Regions from separate parts of the Modestobacter sp. SYSU DS0290 genome, predicted to be linked through region 4. Evidence: riboswitches for the same ligand, from Rfam matches in the RefSeq annotation. Region 4 holds a riboswitch; each other region holds the start of a gene.

Region 1 (4,201 bases), on a different contig from region 4:
GCGACGACGGCGGTCAACGCTCAGCCCTCGGACAGCGCGGCGACGGCGTCGTCCGGGGAGACCAGCGGGCACTCCTCGTCGTCGACGACCAGCACGGCGTCGGCCAGGGTGCGGAGGAACTCCGGGTCGTGGCTGGCGAACACCACCGTGGCGCCGGCGGCGACGTCGTCGCGCAGCCGGGCGGCCAGCTGCCGGCGCATCCCGGTGTCCAGCCGGCGCTCGGGCTCGTCGAGCACCAGCAGCCGGGCCGGGCGCACCAGCGCCGCGGCCAGCGCGAGCCGCCGCCGCTGCCCGGAGGAGACCGCCGAGGGCAGCGCCTCGGCCCGCCCGGCCAGCCCAAACGCCTCGACCTCCCGGGCGACGACGTCCTCAGGGTCGGCCACGCCGTGCCCGCGGGCGGTCAGCAGCAGGTGTTCCACCCCGGTGAGCGCCGGGAAGAAGGCGTCCTCGTCCAGCACGGTGGCCACCTCGGCGCGGAAGGCCGCCGAGCGCTCGTCGACCGGTTCCCCGGCGTAGCGCACCGTGCCGCCCAGCGGCGGGAGCAGCCCGACCAGGGTCTGCAGCACGGTCGACTTGCCCGCGCCGTTCGGCCCCACCAGCCCCAGCGCGGTCCCGGGCGGCACCGTGACGCTGACCGGCGCGCAGACCGGCTCGCCCTCCGCGTAGCCGACGAGCAGCTCCTCGGCCGTCAGGAGCCCTGCCACCTCAGGCACCGCTCCACGCGGCGTCGAAGAAGCCGACCTCCAGCTCCATGGCCCGGCGGTGGGCGGCCCGCACCGCGGTGAGCCGGTCCTCGGACGCGTCGGCGCACAGCCGGTCGAGCAGCCGCTCCAGGGTGGCGGCCAGCTCCTCGAACTGCGGGGCGGCGTAGGTGTCCACCCACTCCCGGTAGGGCCCGTGCGCCCGGTCGGCCAGCTGCTGGCCGAGGTGGGCGTACAGCCGCATGCACGGGGTCATCGCCGCGCAGGTCAGCGCCGGGTCCCCCCGCCCGGCGGCATCGAGGAGGAACTCCGTGTAGGCCGACGTCGCCGGTAGCGGCTGCACGTCGGCGAGGTCGATCCCCCACTGCTGCGCGTAACCGCCGTGCAGCCGCAGCTCCTCCTGCACCCCGGCCCGCAGGTCGGCGAGCACCGCGGTCACCCCGGGGTCACCGCTGCTCTCCGCACCCAGCCGGTAGGCGCGGGCGAAGGCGTCGAGGAAGAAGGCGTCCTGGGCCACGTACCCGGCGAACCGCTCCCGGGGCAGCGTGCCGTCGGCGATGCCCTGCACGAACGGGTGCGCCAGCGCAGCCGCGGCCAGATCGGCGTCGGCGGCCCACAGCTCCGCGGCGACGCTCACGCCGCGGCCCCCGCCGCCTCCATCGCCATGTCCCAGAAGGCGATCTCCGCGGTGACCACCTCGGCGAACACCGCCTCCGCGTCGGCGGCGGCCGCCGGGAACGCGTCGGCGGCCGCGGCGAGCCCGGCCACGTACCCGGCGAAGCCCGGCGCGGTCCAGTGCTCGACGAACTCCCGGTACTGCGGTGCGCCGGGGAGCGCGCCGGACCAGGCGTCGAGGTAGGTGCGCTCGATCGTCCACAGCGCGGTGAGGCCGGTCGGGACGTCGGCGCCGTCGAGCCGGGCCAGCAGCTCGGCGTAGGCGGTGGTGGCCGACCGTGTCGGCGCCTCCAGGTCCAGGCCGCGGGCTCCGGCCAGCTGCTCGAACCAGGCCAGCTCCTCGACCAGCGCGACCAGGCCCCCGGCCAGCACCGCCTGCGCCGGGCGGGGCGCGCGGGCCAGCAACCGGGCCTGGAAGCGCAGCAGGTCGGCCACGAACCGGGCGTCCTGCACCAGCCAGGTGTCGAAGGCCGCGACCGGCACGGTCCCCTCGCGCACCCCGGTCAGGAACGGGTGCGCGGTGGCAGCCCGCCAGGCGATGGGGGAACGGGACAGCAGCTCGTCGACCGGCACGGGCGGGACTCTAGCCAGACCGGCCCCCGGCAGCCGAGTTCCGGACGGCGGGGTTCCCCGGCGGCGGGTCCGCGCGCCCCGGTGGCCTAGGGTGACGGGCGTCATGGCCGATGCCATGTGCGGGAGCTCGGGCGGAACCGGGCTGAGAGGGCGGCTGAGCGCCGCCGACCGCTGGAACCTGACCGGGTAATGCCGGCGTAGGGAGCGACACCTGATGAGCACCCCCACCCACCCGTCCCCCGTGGCCGGGGACGCCCCCCTCACCCTCACCGAGGCGCCCCCGCGCACCCTCGGCCTGCGCGACTCGCTGGGCCTGTGGGGCAACCTCGGGATCAGCCTGCTGCTGCCGGTCGCCGCGGTCTACGTGGTCCTGCCCGGTCGCTCGCTCGCGGTCACGATCGGCGCCATCGTCGTCGGCGCCGTCATCGGCGCGGCCCTGCTCGGCGCCACCGCCGCGGCCGGCGCCCGCGAGCAGGTGCCGGCCATGGTGCTGCTGCGCGGCCTGCTCGGCCGGCGCAGCTCCTACCTGCCCACCGCGCTGAACCTCGTGCAGTGCATCGGCTGGGCCACCTTCGAGATCGTGATCATCGCCGAGGCCGCCTCCCGGGTGCTCGACGCCCCGCGCTGGCCCTTCGTCCTCGGCGCCGGCGTGCTGGCCACCGCCATGGCGCTGCGGCCGCTGGGCGTCGTCCGGGTGCTCGCCCGCTACGCGGTGTGGGCGGCGCTCGCCGCGCTGGTCTACCTCTACGTGCAGGTGCTCCGCGAGCCGCTCCCCGAGCTCACCGAGGGCAGCGCCACCTCGTTCTGGACGGCGGCCGACATCGTCATCGCCCTGCCGGTCTCCTGGATCCCGCTGGCTGCCGACTACAGCCGGCACGTGCGCAGCAGCCGGGCCGCCGGCGTCGGCGCGAGCGTGGGGTACGGCATCGCCACCGTCGTGATGTTCACCCTCGGCGTGCTCGCGCTGGCCGCCTACGGCAGCGCCGGCCTGGACGTCGTCGACGCCCTGCTGGCCGTGCCGCTGGGCGCGCTGGCGGTGCTGCTGCTGGTCGTCGTCGAGCTGGACGAGGCGTTCGCGAACCTGTACTCGACGGCGGTCTCCGCGCAGAACGTCGTCGCCCGGGCCGACCGGCGGGTGCTCGTCCTGGTCGTCGGCGCGGTGGCCACCGTGCTGGCGCTGACCTTCGACATCGCCGCCTACGAGCCGTTCCTCTTCCTGATCGGCGCGGTGTTCGTGCCGCTGGCCGGGGTGTTCCTGGTGGCCTACTGGCTGCTCCCCCGCGGGGCCTGGGACACCTCCGACACGGCACCCGCCCGCCTGGAGCTGCTGCTGCCGTGGGTGGCGGGCTTCATCGCCTACCAGCTCACCCTGCCCACGTACTTCGCCGGCCCGGGAGCGAGCTGGACGGCGTGGTGGACCGCGCGGCAGACCGACCTGGGCATCGACCCGGCCAACGGCTGGTCGGCGTCGCTGGTCAGCCTGGCGGTGGCCGTGCTCCTCACCCTGGTCGTGCGGGCCCCGGCGCTGCTGCGGGGGCGCCGGTCGTGACCCTGGGCCGGCTGCACGTGCTCACCGACGCCCGCGGCGGGCCGGCGGCGCTGGCCGCGGTCGAGGCCGCCGTCGCCGCCGGGGCGCCGGTCGTGCAGGTCCGCGCCAAGGGCGGCACCGACCGGGAGCTGTACGAGTTCGCCCGCGCCGTCGTGGCGGTCTGCGCCCCAGCCGGGGCGACCTGCCTGGTCAACGACCGGGTGGACGTCGCCCTGGCGGTCGGCGCCGACGGGACCCACCTGGGCGCCGGTGACCTGCCGCTGGCCGCCGCCCGCCGGGTCGCCGGCCCCGGGCACCTGCTCGGCGGCACCTGCCGCGACCCGGACCTCGCCCGCCGGCTGGTCGCCGAGGGCGCCGACTACCTCGGCGTCGGCCCCGCCTGGCCGACGACGACCAAGACCGGGCTGCCCGACGCGCTCGGCCCGGCCGGCATCGCCGAGGTCGCCGCCGCCGTCGACGTCCCGGTGGTCGCCATCGGCGGGGTCACCGCCGCGCGGGTGCCGGAGCTGCTGGCCGCCGGCGCCGCCGGGGTCGCCGTCGTGGGCGCGGTCTCCGCCGCCGCCGACCCGGCCGCCGCCACCCGGGAGTTGCTGCGGCAGCTCGGGGGCGCGCCGTGAGCCTCGACGTCGTCGTCGCCGGGGGCGGGCTCATCGGCCTGTCGGTGGCCTGGCGGTCCGCGCAGCGCGGGCTGTCGGTCACCGTC
Region 2 (4,201 bases), on a different contig from region 4:
GTCGGCGACCATCTGGAACACCGCGACCACCTGCCCGCTGCGGGCCGGGCTCACATCGCCCACCACCGCGGCCGGCACGCTGGCCAGCAGCGAGGCGGCCAGGCCGAAGCTGGCCATGGAGAGCAGGAACGCACCCGTCGCCGGCGGCAGCACCAGCACGGCGAGCGACGCGGTGGCCAGGGCCGAGCCGAGGACCAGCGAAGGGCGGCGGCCCCAGCGGTCGGCGAGCGCCCCGGCGCGCAGCAGGCCGACCGCCTGGGCCACCGACCCGGCCAGCAGCCCGGCACCGGCCCAGGCGACCGTCTTGCCGAGCTCCTCGGTCACGTACAGCGGCACCAGCGAGTTGCGCACCCCGAACAGCACCCAGCCCACGCCGAGGTTGGCCACCAGCGCGGCCAGGTAGGCCCGCGAGCGCAGCGCCGCCCGGAGGCCTCCGCTGGGCGCCTCCACGCCGGGGGCGGCCGCCGTGTCGGCTCCGCCGCCCTGGTCGACGCCGGAGGCCACCGGCGCGGCCGGCACCTCGACTGCCGGTCGCGTGGGGGTCCGCAGCAGGACCAGCGCGACCGCCCCGGCGACCAGCAGGAAGCCGGCGTAGACGAAGAACGGCAGCCGTGGGGAGACCTCGGCGAGGAAGCCGCCGGCGCCCGGACCGGCGATGCCGCCGAGGATGAAGCCGCCCTGGTAGGTGGCCGCGGCCCGGCCGCGCTGGGCGGGCGGGGCGGTGCGCAGCAGCAGCGACAGCGCGGCCACGGTGAACATCGCGCTGCCCACCCCGCCGGCCGCGCGCAGCGCGACGAACACCGGGTAGCTGCCGGCGAGCCCGGCCGCGCCGGTGGTGACCGCGACGATCAGCAGCCCGGCCGCCAGCACCACCCGCTCGCCGATCCGCTCGACCAGCGAGCCACCGGCGAACGCGGAGACGAACCGGAAGAAGGCGAACGCGCTGATCGCGAAGCCGACCGCCGTCGTCCCCACCCCGTAGGACCGGGCGAACAGCGGGATCGCCGGCGCGACCACGCCGAAGCCCAGCGCGACGACGAAGGCGACGATGGCGAGGACGCCGACCTCGCGGGGCAGTGCGGTCTCCCCGCGGTGGCGTCGCACGAGGAGCGATCCTGACACGGCCCCCCGACCGTTATGGCGTGAGCACCAGCCGGCCGGCGACGTCGCCGGCGCGCAGCCGCTCCAGCGCGTCGTTGACCTGGCTCAACGGCAGCGTGCCGGCCACCGGGGGAGCGAGCTGGCCGGCCGCGGCCAGGGCCACCGCCTGCTCCAGTTCGGCCAGGGTGTTGCCCACGCTGGAGAGCACCCGCTGCTCGGCCACGACCATCGCCAGCGGGCTCACGGTGAGGGAGTCGGCGCTGTAGCCGACCAGGACCAGCCGGCCGCGCCGGCCCAGCACCGCGGTGGACAGCTCCAGCGTGGCGGTCACGCCGGCCAGCTCCACGACGACGTCGGCGCCCTGGCCCCCGGAGAGCCGGGTCACGGTGTCGGCCAGGTCGGCGGGGGAGACCGCTGCCGTCGCCCCGGCCGCGCGGGCGGCGGCGCGGCGGGCGTCGTCCCGGCTGACCGCGACGACGGTGGCGCCCCGGCGCCGGGCCTCCTGCACCGCGGCCAGCCCCACTCCACCGCTGCCCATGACCACCAGCAGATCGCCCGGCTCGACGGCGGCCTCGGTCAGCGCGTGCACCGCGGTCGTGCCGGCGCAGCACAGCGGCGCGGCCGCCGCGAACGACAGCTCGTCGGGCAGCCGCACCAGGCAGTGCGCCGGGACGACGAGCTGCTCGGCGAAGGCGCCGTCGGCGGCGAAGGCGAGCACGCCCCGGGGTGCCAGGCAGAGGTTCTGCCGGCCGCGCAGGCACCAGCGGCACGCGCCGCAGAAGAGGTAGTAGTAGACGGCCACCCGGTCGCCCGGGGCCCACCCGGTGACCGCGGAGCCGACCGCCTCGACCGTGCCGGCGGCCTCGTGGCCCAGCGTCATCGGGGTCTTCGCCGGCGCGTACAGCCCGTCGGTGAAGTGCAGTTCGGTGCCGCAGACCCCGGCGGCGCCGATGCGCACGCGCACCTCGTCCGGGCCGGGCTCGGGCACCGGGACGTCGTCCAGGGCCAGTGGCTGGTGTGCCGCGTGGAAACGGGCAGCGAGCATCGGGCAGCTCCCTCCGCCGGTACGAACCGGATCAGGTTGGACGGTCGGCGGGGATCGTCCGCCGTCTCAGCCCGCGCCCGGGCTCCCGTGTGCAGCGCAGAACCTACCCGGCGTGCCCGAAGGGCTCGACGCGGCGCAGGAACGAGCGGATCGCCAGGTGGTGCGAGAGCGGCTCGCGGTGGTCGTCGCACGCCGTCCAGACCTTCTCCCGGTCCGGCGTGTGCAGCTTCGGGTTGTTCCAGACCAGCCGCCAGCGGGCGGGGTGGGTGCAGCCCTTGCCCGAGCAGATCACCGGGGTCGTCGCTTCGGTCACCCGCGCAGTCTGCCGGGCGCCCCTGCCGCCGAACGTGGTGGCCGGACTCCCTGCCGATGACCCGGAGTGTCCGCTCGCGGTGCGGTCGGGCTCGGCACTGGACGCGCTGGCGACCGATGAGCTGCACGGGTCGTGCATCGGGCACTGCTGACCTGAGCCGACGAGCTGGCCTGCCCGGCGCACGGTTCCGTTCCACCGGGCCGGGGTATCCGCACGCCCATGACTGAGACCAAGCCGCTCGCCCTGGTCACCGGTGCCTCCAGCGGCATCGGGCTGGAGCTCGCCAAGCAGTTCGCCCAGCACGGCTACGACGTCGTGGTGAACGCCGAGGACCACACCATCGACACCGCTGCGGCGAAGGTGCGCGCCGAGGGCACCGAGGTGATCCCCGTCCAGGCGGACCTCCGCACCCCGGAGGGCATCGAGCAGCTGTGGACCCGGGTCCAGGGCCTCGGGCGGCCGCTGCACGCCGCCGCGCTCAACGCCGGCGTCGGTCGCGGCGGCGCCTTCGTCGACACCGACTGGGCCGACGACCTCGAGGTCATGCAGCTCAACGTCGTCTCCACCGCCGCCCTGCTGAAGCTGGTGCTGGTGGAGATGACCGGCCGCAACGAGGGCCGGGTGTTGGTGACCTCCTCGATCGCCGCCACCATGCCCGGGGCCTACCAGCCGGTGTACAACGCCTCGAAGTCCTTCGTCCAGTCGCTGACCGAGGCCGTGCAGCAGGAGCTCAAGGACTCCGCCGTCACCATCACCTCGCTGATGCCCGGCCCGACGGACACCGACTTCTTCCGGCGGGCCGACCTGGAGGACACCGCCATGGGCAAGGGCCCCAAGGACGGCGCCGCCGAGGTCGCCGAGCAGGGCTTCGAGGCGATGATGAAGGGCGAGAAGCAGGTCGTCGCCGCCTCGCTGATGACCAAGGCGCAGGGCGCGATGAACAAGGTCCTGCCGGATGCCTTCAAGACCTCCGCGCACGAGGCGATGGCCAAGCCGCGCGACTGACCTCCCGCCCGACCGCTCCGCACGGCGCCCCTCCCGGTCCGCCGGGACGGGCGTCGTCCGGTCCGGGCTTCCGCTGAGCGGAGGCCGACGCAGCGCCGGCACGGGGGTGGGCTGGCACAGTGAGTGCATGGACGACGTCGTCATCTGTTCCCCGGTGCGCACGCCCGTCGGCCGCATGGGCGGCGTCTTCGCCGGCCTGAGCGCCAACCAGCTCGCCGCCACCGCGCTGCGGGCCATCGCCGAGCGGACCGGCTTGGCCGAGGGCGAGGTCGACGACGTCGTGCTCGGCCACTGCAACCCCAGCGGTGAGAACCCCGCCATCGGCCGCATCGCCGCGCTCGACGCGGGGCTGGGGGTCCAGGTGCCGGGGCTGCAGATCGACCGGCGCTGCGGGTCCGGGCTGCAGGCGGTCATCTACGCGGCCATGCAGGTGGCCTCCGGCGCCGGGAAGGTGGTGATCGCCGGCGGCGTGGAGTCGATGAGCAACGTCGAGCACTACGCACTCGGGCTGCGCACCGGCGCCAAGGGTGACGGCGTGATGCTGCACGACCGCCTCGCCCGCGCCCGCGAGACCGCCGGCGGCGTCGACCACCCGGTGCCCGGTGGCATGCTGGAGACCGCGGAGAACGTGCGCCGCGAGCACGGCATCGACCGGCTGGAGCAGGACGCCTGGGCACTCCGCTCGCAGCAGGCGGCGGGCGCCGCGATCCGCGAGGGCCGGTTCGAGGACGAGATCA
Region 3 (4,201 bases), 130 kb from region 4:
GCGGAGCGTCCTGGAGGCGGGCGCGCTGCGCGGCGAGGAGGAGAGCTGGCGCCCGCTGGGCACCCTGCTCGCCGAGGAGTTCGACCACCCGGTCGCCGCCGCGGCCGCCTACCGGGCCGGCATCGACGGCGGTGACCTGCACTGCCACCACGACCTCGGGGTCCTGCTGCTGGACCAGGGCGACGTCGACGGTGCGATCGAGCAGCTGCTGCGCGGCGCCGAGGGGGGCGACCAGCTGGCCGCCCGGGTGCTGCGTCAGCTGCTGGACGCGGAGGGCTGAGTCCCCCGGTCCGCCACCGGCAGGCTCACCACCAGCCGGCGAAGTGGTGCACCGGGCCGTGCCCGGAGCCGACTCCGAGCGTCTCCCCCGCGGTCAGCGCGGCCTGCAGGTAGTCCCGGGCCCGGTCGACCAGGGGCGCCCAGTCCACCGGCCGTCCCGCCTGCCGCTCCTGGGCGGCCAGCGCTGCCAGCGCCGAGGAGAGCGTGCAGCCGGTGCCGTGGGTCGACGTCGTCACCACCCGCGGGCGCCGGGTCTCGACCACGCGGTCGGCGGTGACCAGCACGTCGACGCTCTCGTCCCCGCCCAGGTGCCCACCCTTGAGTAGCACCGCGGCCGGGCCCAGCGCCAGCAGCGCCCGTGCCTGCTCCGGCAGCTCGTCCACCGTGGTGGCCGGCGCGACGTCCAGCAGCGCCGCGGCCTCCGGCACGTTCGGGGTGATCAGGTCGCTGACCGGCAGCAGGTCGGTGCGCACGGCGGCGACCGCCTCCTCCGAGATCAGCCGGTCCCCGCTGGTCGCCACCATCACCGGGTCGCAGACCACCGGACCGCCCGGCCGCTCGGCCAGCGCGGCGGCCACCTCGCGGACCACCTCCGCGGTGCCGAGCATGCCGAGCTTGGTGGCGTGCACCGTCACGTCGGCGAACAGGGTGCGCAGCTGCTCCCCGACGAACTCCGCCGGGACGCCGTGCACGCCGGTGACGCCGCGGGTGTTCTGCGCGGTGAGCGCGGTGAGCACCGCGGTGCCGTAGGTGCCCAGCGCGCTGAAGGTCTTCAGATCGGCCTGGATGCCGGCCCCGCCGCTGGGGTCGGAGCCGGCGACGGTGAGGGCGACGGCGGCGGTCATCGGTCGATCAGCTCCCGGGTCAGGGTGGTGCGCAGTGCGTGGGCGGCGGCCGCGGGGTCGGCGGCGGCGCAGATCTCGGAGACGACACAGACCCCGTCGACCCCGGTGGCGGCGACCTGGGCGGCGTTCGCGGCGGAGATGCCACCGATCGCGACGGCGGCCACCCCGCCGGCGTGCGCCCGGGCGGCGAGTGCGCGGGTGCCGGCCAGCCCGAGCCCGGTGCCGGCGTCGGGCTTGGTCGGGGTGGCCCACACCGGGCTCAGCCCGACCAGGTCCACGGTCCCCCGCGGCAGCGCGAGCACCTCCGTGAGGTCGGCGTCGTCCCCCACGGAGACACCGAGGACGGCGTCCGGGCCGAGCAACGCCCGCACCTCGGTGGCCGGCAGGTCGTCCTGCCCGACGTGCACCCCGTCGGCGCCGGCGATCAGCGCCACGTCGACGGCGTCGTTGACCACCAGCGCCACCTCCGGCGGGAGGACCTGCTGCACCGCGCGGGTGAGCGCCAGCAGGTCGCGCCGGCTCGCGGTCTTGTCCCGCACCTGCACCGCGGTCACCCCGCCGGCGACCGCGGCCGCCACCACCTCCGGCACCGACCGCGGCGCGCAGAGCAGCGTGTCGGTGACCAGGTAGAGGGTGGGGTCGAACGCCCGCCGCATCAGGCGGTGCGGACGTCGGCGCGGCTGAGCGCCTCGCCGTCGATGGCGTCGAGGGCGTCCAGCCACTGCGGGGCGAAGGTGCCCGGCCCGTCGGCGAGGTCGGCGGCGACCTCGGCGGCCAGCGCCACGTGCGCGTGGGCGGCGACGGTGCCCAGCAGCGGGTCGCCGGTGGCGGCGACGTAGGCGGCGGTGAGCGCCCCCAGGGCGCAGCCGGCGCCGGTCGTCCGGGTGAGCAGTGCCGAACCACCGCCGACGCGCAGCGTCCGCTCGCCGTCGGTGACGACGTCCACCGGCCCGCTGACCGCGACCACGCCGCCGGTGCGCCGGGCCAGCGTCGCGGCGACCTCCACCGCGTCGTCCGGGTCGGCGGTGCTGTCCACCCCACGGCCACCCGCGCCGGCCCCGGCCAGGGCGAGCACCTCGGAGGCGTTGCCGCGGACCACGGTGGGTCGCAGCTCCACCAGGTCGGCGGCGAGCGCGGTGCGGAACCCGAGTCCGCCGACGGCGACCGGGTCGAGCACCCACGGAGTGCCCGCCTCGCCCGCGGCCCGGGCGGCCAGGCGCATCGCGTCGGCCGTGCGCTGGGAGACGGTGCCGACGTTGACCAGCACCGCGGAGGCGACGGCGGCGAACTCGCCGGCCTCGGCCGGGTCGTCGACCATCGCCGGGGCCGCGCCCACGGCGAGCAGCGCGTTGGCGGTGATCGCCTGGACCACGGTGTTGGTGAGGCAGTGCACCAGGGGTGCGGTGTCGCGCAGCGCCTCGCGGGCGGTGCGCAGGGAACTGGCGTCCACGCGTGACATCCCTTCGCCAGTGCGAACTGGAGCAGGTTCGACGGGTGTGTTCTCAGTCCCGGCGGGACACCCCGTGTCAGGACAGCGACGCTAACACCGCACCGCGGCCACCCGGCGGGGAGCGGCTTGCGACCATGGGTCGGTGACCGCCACACCCCGCCTGCGTCAGGCACCGTTCGCCGAGCTGACACCGGCCGAGCTCTACGGGATCCTCCGGCTGCGGGTCGACGTCTTCGTCGTCGAGCAGGCCTGCCCCTATCCGGAGCTCGACGGCCGCGACACCGAGCCGACCACCGAGCACCTCTGGTTCGCCGCCGACGACGGCACGGTGCTGGCCACGATCCGGGTGCTGCACAACGGTGAGGACCGCGCCATCGGCCGGGTGGCCACTGCCGTGGGCGCGCGTGGCCGCGGGCTGTCGGCCGACCTGATCCGCCGCGGCATCGAGCTGTGCGACGGTCGCACGATCGACATCGGCGCCCAGGCGTACCTGGAGAGCTGGTACGAGCGCTTCGGCTTCCGCCGGTCGGGTCCGGACTACGACGAGGACGGCATCCTGCACCTGCCGATGCGGCTGCCGGCGGCGCCGGGCTGAGCAGGGGTGGAGTCGGCGGCCTGGCCGACACCGCGTCACCAGGCCGCCCCGATGGCCGCCCGACCAGTCACCCAGTGGAGTGGCACCGTGACGGGTGGTCTTCCGGCGCCGGTCGCCCCGGTCCTAGCCTCGGGCCCGCAGGGGGTGACCGGAGCGGCCGTCCTCCCGGAGCCCCGGAGAGCCAGGCATGACGAAGGTGACGCCCCGCCGTCCCAGCCGTCGCGCGACGCGACGGGGGGCGGTCATGTCCGCGGCCGGTGCGCTGGTGCTCGCCACCGCCCTGGTGTGGCAGTCGGCCTACGCGGGGTTCACCGTCACCACCGGCGCCCTCGCGCTGCCCACCGTGAGCACCGGGACAGTGGTCCTGTCCGACGACGCCGGCGGCACCATGTTCACGATCCCGGACCTGAAGCGAGGAGGCACCGGCACCCGGTGCATCACGGTGACCTCCACCGGCACCGTGCCGGCGAGCGTCCGCATGTACGTCACCGGACGTTCGGACTCCAACGGCCTGGCCGACGCCCTGAGGCTCACGGTCCGGATCGGCACCGGCGGCGGGTACGCCGACTGCGCGGGCTTCCGCTCGAACGCGTCGGTGTACGACGGAACGCTGGCCGCCTTCCCCGCGGACCGGTGGGCCGACGGCCGGGGCGACTGGACGACGTCGGGCGACCCGGCCGGCGACCAGCGGACCTACGAGATCACCTACACCCTCCCGGTCAACAGCCCGGGCAGGGTGCAGGGCGGGTCGGCGACGGTGACCTTCGTCTGGGAGGCCCAGTCCCGATGAGTGCCTCCCCGGATGTCACGCCGGTGACCGCCACCTGGCGGCAGAGCCGCACGGCGCTCGCCGGCACGGTCCTGGCGCGCACCGTGCTGGGCACCCTGGTGCTGCTCGTCCTCGTCTCGGTGGCGCCGGCCGTGGCCGGCTGGCAGTCCACCGTGGTGCTCTCCGGCTCCATGGCACCGGGCGTGCAGCCCGGCGACGTGGCACTGGTCCGGCCGGTGGACGTGGCCTCGGTCCAGCCCGGG
Region 4 (4,201 bases):
TTCCGCCCACCTCCGGCCCTCGGGGCGGCCTGGCCCGTCGGACCGTCGGCCACCGGCTCGTCCGCTACCGGTGCAGGGACGGTCAGGAGTGCGTCGGCTCCCCTGGTGCCACCGTCTGCGCCAGCTCGGTCACCGGCAGGTACACCCGCCCGCCCTCGTCGCGGAACTGGGCGGACTTCTCCGCCATCCCGGCCCGCAGCGCCTCCGCGTCGTCCAGCCCCTTCCGGGCGGCGTAGGCGCGCACGTCCTGGCTGATCCGCATCGAGCAGAAGTGCGGTCCGCACATCGAGCAGAAGTGCGCCGTCTTCGCCGCCGGCGCCGGCAGCGTCTCGTCGTGCATCTCCCGGGCCGTGGTCGGGTCGAGCGAGAGGTTGAACTGGTCCTCCCAGCGGAACTCGAACCGGGCATCGGACAGTGCGTCGTCCCAGGCCTGGGCACCGGGGTGCCCCTTGGCCAGGTCTGCGGCGTGCGCGGCGATCTTGTAGGTGATGACGCCGTCCTTGACGTCGTCCCGGTCCGGCAGGCCGAGGTGCTCCTTGGGCGTGACGTAGCAGAGCATCGCCGTCCCGTACCAGCCGATCATCGCCGCGCCGATCGCGCTGGTGATGTGGTCGTAGCCGGGCGCGACATCGGTGGTCAGCGGGCCCAGGGTGTAGAACGGCGCCTCGTCGCAGACCTCCAGCTGGAGGTCCATGTTCTCCTTGATCTTGTGCATCGGGACGTGCCCCGGCCCCTCGACCATCACCTGCACGTCGTGCTCCCAGGCGATCTTCGTGAGCTCGCCGAGCGTGCGCAGCTCGCTGAACTGGGCCTCGTCGTTGGCGTCGGCGATGCAGCCGGGGCGCAGCCCGTCGCCGAGGGAGAACGTCACGTCGTAGGCGGCCATCAGCTCGCACATCTCGCGGAAGTGCGTGTAGAGGAAGTTCTCCTCGTGGTGCGCCAGGCACCACGCCGCCATGATCGACCCGCCGCGGGACACGATCCCGGTCTTGCGCCCGGCGGCCAGCGGCACGTACCGCAGCAGCACCCCGGCGTGCACGGTCACGTAGTCGACGCCCTGCTCGAACTGCTCGACCAGGGTGTCCCGGTAGATCTCCCAGGACAGGTCCTCGGCCTTGCCGTTCACCTTCTCCAGCGCCTGGTAGATCGGCACCGTCCCGATCGGGACGGCGCTGTTGCGGATGATCCACTCGCGGGTGGTGTGGATGTTCCGGCCGGTGGAGAGGTCCATGACCGTGTCCGCGCCCCACCGGGTCGCCCAGGTCATCTTCGCGACCTCCTCCTCGATGGAGGAGGCGACCGCGCTGTTGCCGATGTTGGCGTTGATCTTGACCAGGAGGTTGCGGCCGATCGCCATCGGCTCGGACTCCGGGTGGTTCACGTTGGCCGGCAGGACGGCGCGGCCGCGCGCGATCTCGCTGCGGACGTGCTCGACGGGGACGCCCTCGCGCAGCGCCACGAACTCCATCTCGGCGGTCACCTCGCCCCGGCGGGCGTACGCCAGCTGGGTCACCGTGCGTCCGGGCAGCGCTCGCCGCGGCTGGTGGGCCGTGGCGAAGACGCTGTCCAGGTCGCGCCCGTCGTCGGCGCGGCGGCCGTCGTCCACCGGCTGCACGGGGCGGCCGGTGTACGCCTCGGTGTCACCGCGCTCGCCGATCCAGGTCGCGCGCAGCCGGGGCAGGCCCCGGCGGACGTCGGTCACGACGGCGGGGTCCGTGTACGGCCCGGAGGTGTCGTAGAGGACGACGCTGTCGCCGGTGGTGAGCTGGACCTCCCGCATCGGCACCCGCAGATCCGGGCGACTGCCGGCGAGGTACGTCTTGCGGGAGCCGGGGAACGCGCCGTTCTCGGCCTCGGACGGGCTGGGGGCAGCAGTCATCAGGGGTTCCTCCCTACGCCGGTGCGAACCGGATCAGGTACGAACGGTCAGCGGCCGGTCCTGCCGCCCTCTCAGCCTCGGTTCGTGAGGCTCCCGCGGGTCGTGGTCACCCTAGGGCCGCGCTGCTGCCCAGCACCAGCAGCAGTGCGGCTCAGTCGGTGAAGCAGGCGGTCAGCGCAGCCACCATCAGCGGGACGTCGCGGGCGCTGGCCAGCTCCCGCGCCGAGTGCATGGCGAGCATCGGGGCGCCGACGTCCACCGTGGGGATGCCCAGCCGGGTCGCGGTCAGCGGGCCGATCGTCGAGCCGCACGGCAGGTCGGCCCGGGAGACGAAGTGCTGCACCGGCACCCCGGCCCCGGCGCACCGCTCGGCGAACCACCCGCTGGAGGCTGCATCGGTGGCGTAGGCCTGGTTGGCGTTCAGCTTCAGCACCGGGCCACCGCCGAGCACGGGGGCGTGCGCCGGCTCGTGCCGGTCGGACCGGGTCGGGTGCACCGCGTGCGCCATGTCCGCCGACACCAGCCGCGACCGGGCCAGCGCCCGGGGCAGCGCCTGGACGTCGCCGCCGTCGGTGAGGGCCACCAGCCGGGTCACGACGTCCTCCAGGAAGCTGCCGCGTGCCCCGGACATCGAGCCGCTGCCGACCTCCTCGTGGTCGTTGGCGACGAACAGCTGGGTGCGCGGGCCGCCGGTCGCGGCGATCAGCGCCGTCACGCCGGCGTGGCAGCTCGCCTCGTTGTCCAGCCGGGGTGCGGCGATCCAGGTGCCGTCGGCGCCGGTGACCCCGGCCGGCTGGGTGTCGGCGAGCACCAGGTCGTGCCCGACGACGTCGAGCGGGTCGGCGCTGAGCTCGGTGGCGAGCCACTCCAGCAGGTCGGGGTAGTCGAGGTCGTTCGACCAGACCGGCACCAGTTCGCGCTGGGGATCCAGCGTCAGCCCGTCGCGGACGCTGCGGTCGAGGTGGATCGCCAGGGACGGCAGCCGCAGCGGCGCCCCGGGCAGCCGGACCAGCGCCGTCGTCCCTCCGCGCAGCGCGACCCTGCCGGCCACGGTCAGCTCGCGGTCCAGCCAGGTGTGCCACAGCCCGCCGCCGTAGGGCTCGACGCCGACCAGCCGGTAGCCGGCCTGCCGGACGTCGGAGTGCGGGCGCACCTTGAACGTGGGGGAGTCGGTGTGCGCCCCGACCAGCCGCAGCCCGGCCTCGGCGGACGGCGCGCTGCCCACCCGGAAGGCGATCAGGCTGCCGTGCCGGACGACGAAGTGCTCCCCGCCCGGCGCCAACTCCCAGGCGTCGGTCTCGACCAGCTCGGTGAACCCGGCCTCGACCAGGCGGCGGGCCATCTCGGCCACCGCGTGCCCCGGGGAGGGGGAGGCGTCGATGAAGGCGCGCAGGTCGTCGCCGAGGGCGAGGTCGTCGGTCGGGGTCTCCGGCATGCGCCCATCGTGCCCCGGGAGACCGGGGTCGGTGCCGGCGCCCACCCTCGACCAGGTGGACGCCGCGAGCCCGGCCCAGTGCCGGCGGACCTGGGGGGCCACCCGCCTGGCCTGCGTTTCGCCGAGCGGGGGCGGGTAGAGCCACTGCCGTGGCGGACGACGACATCGAGATCCAGGGCCAGGGCGAGCACGAGTACGTGGTGGTGCAGGCCACCGAGGCCGAGGACGTGACCACCTGGTTCAAGCTCACCCCCGAGGTGCTCGACCGGCTGGGCACCGACGACGAGGAGGACGTCGTGCTGCGCACGGTCCGGTTCCTCCGCCGGCACCAGGACGTCGCCGACTTCCCCGACGTCGTCGAGCTGGAGGACGTGATCGCCAGCTACGAGGACTACCTGCCGGCGATGGCCGAGGAGTGACCAGCCGCCGTCCGCGGTGAGATGCTGCGCAGCGTGACGCAGCCCACCGACCCCGCCGCGCTCGCCGACGCCCTCGAGTCGACCGGGTACCTGCCGGACGAGGGCCTGGCGACGGCGGCGTACCTGGCGCTGGTCATGCACCGCCCGCTGTTCCTGGAGGGCGAGGCCGGCGTCGGCAAGACCGCGCTGGCCCGGGCGCTGGCCGAGGTCACCGGCCGCCCGCTGTACCGGCTGCAGTGCTACGAGGGGCTGGAGGCCAGCCACGCCCTCTACGACTGGGACTTCGGCCGGCAGCTGCTGCACCTGCGGGCCGCCGAGGCCGCGCACGCGACCGGTGACACCGAGCAGCTGGAGGCCGGGCTCTACGACCGGCGGTTCCTGCTGGCCCGCCCGCTGCTGCAGGCGCTGGAGGGCTCCCCGTCGGTGCTGCTCGTCGACGAGGTCGACCGGGCCGACGACGAGTTCGAG

The links. A riboswitch is a leader RNA that binds a small molecule or an ion and turns the genes downstream of it on or off. The one in region 4 is predicted to bind thiamine pyrophosphate.
Region 1: linked by a shared signal. The riboswitch ahead of ACI795_RS05025 (purine-cytosine permease family protein) and the one ahead of thiC (phosphomethylpyrimidine synthase ThiC) in region 4 are both predicted to bind thiamine pyrophosphate.
Region 2: linked by a shared signal. The riboswitch ahead of ACI795_RS11015 (alcohol dehydrogenase catalytic domain-containing protein) and the one ahead of thiC (phosphomethylpyrimidine synthase ThiC) in region 4 are both predicted to bind thiamine pyrophosphate.
Region 3: linked by a shared signal. The riboswitch ahead of thiM (hydroxyethylthiazole kinase) and the one ahead of thiC (phosphomethylpyrimidine synthase ThiC) in region 4 are both predicted to bind thiamine pyrophosphate.

What each region holds. Positions count from the first base shown of each region.
Region 1 is NZ_JBJHAI010000003.1:114,028-118,228, reverse strand. Features, by position in the region: gene ACI795_RS05045 (DUF6297 family protein) at 1-17, opposite strand, end outside; gene ACI795_RS05040 (ABC transporter ATP-binding protein) at 21-704, opposite strand; gene ACI795_RS05035 (TenA family protein) at 706-1,338, opposite strand; gene ACI795_RS05030 (thiaminase II/PqqC family protein) at 1,335-1,949, opposite strand; TPP riboswitch at 2,059-2,170, shown strand; gene ACI795_RS05025 (purine-cytosine permease family protein) at 2,164-3,498, shown strand; gene thiE (thiamine phosphate synthase) at 3,495-4,115, shown strand; gene thiO (glycine oxidase ThiO) at 4,112-4,201, shown strand, end outside.
Region 2 is NZ_JBJHAI010000010.1:125,933-130,133, reverse strand. Features, by position in the region: gene ACI795_RS11020 (MFS transporter) at 1-1,104, opposite strand, end outside; gene ACI795_RS11015 (alcohol dehydrogenase catalytic domain-containing protein) at 1,136-2,146, opposite strand; TPP riboswitch at 2,137-2,245, opposite strand; gene ACI795_RS11010 (hypothetical protein) at 2,250-2,459, opposite strand; gene ACI795_RS11005 (SDR family NAD(P)-dependent oxidoreductase) at 2,679-3,464, shown strand; gene ACI795_RS11000 (acetyl-CoA C-acetyltransferase) at 3,592-4,201, shown strand, end outside.
Region 3 is NZ_JBJHAI010000005.1:168,990-173,190, reverse strand. Features, by position in the region: gene ACI795_RS07270 (tetratricopeptide repeat protein) at 1-280, shown strand, start outside; gene thiD (bifunctional hydroxymethylpyrimidine kinase/phosphomethylpyrimidine kinase) at 306-1,124, opposite strand; gene thiE (thiamine phosphate synthase) at 1,121-1,780, opposite strand; gene thiM (hydroxyethylthiazole kinase) at 1,780-2,574, opposite strand; TPP riboswitch at 2,566-2,658, opposite strand; gene ACI795_RS07250 (GNAT family N-acetyltransferase) at 2,717-3,169, shown strand; gene ACI795_RS07245 (hypothetical protein) at 3,414-3,959, shown strand; gene ACI795_RS07240 (LamG-like jellyroll fold domain-containing protein) at 3,983-4,201, shown strand, end outside.
Region 4 is NZ_JBJHAI010000005.1:41,325-45,525, reverse strand. Features, by position in the region: gene thiC (phosphomethylpyrimidine synthase ThiC) at 83-1,879, opposite strand; TPP riboswitch at 1,873-1,986, opposite strand; gene ACI795_RS06675 (M18 family aminopeptidase) at 2,031-3,314, opposite strand; gene ACI795_RS06670 (hypothetical protein) at 3,464-3,733, shown strand; gene ACI795_RS06665 (AAA family ATPase) at 3,767-4,201, shown strand, end outside.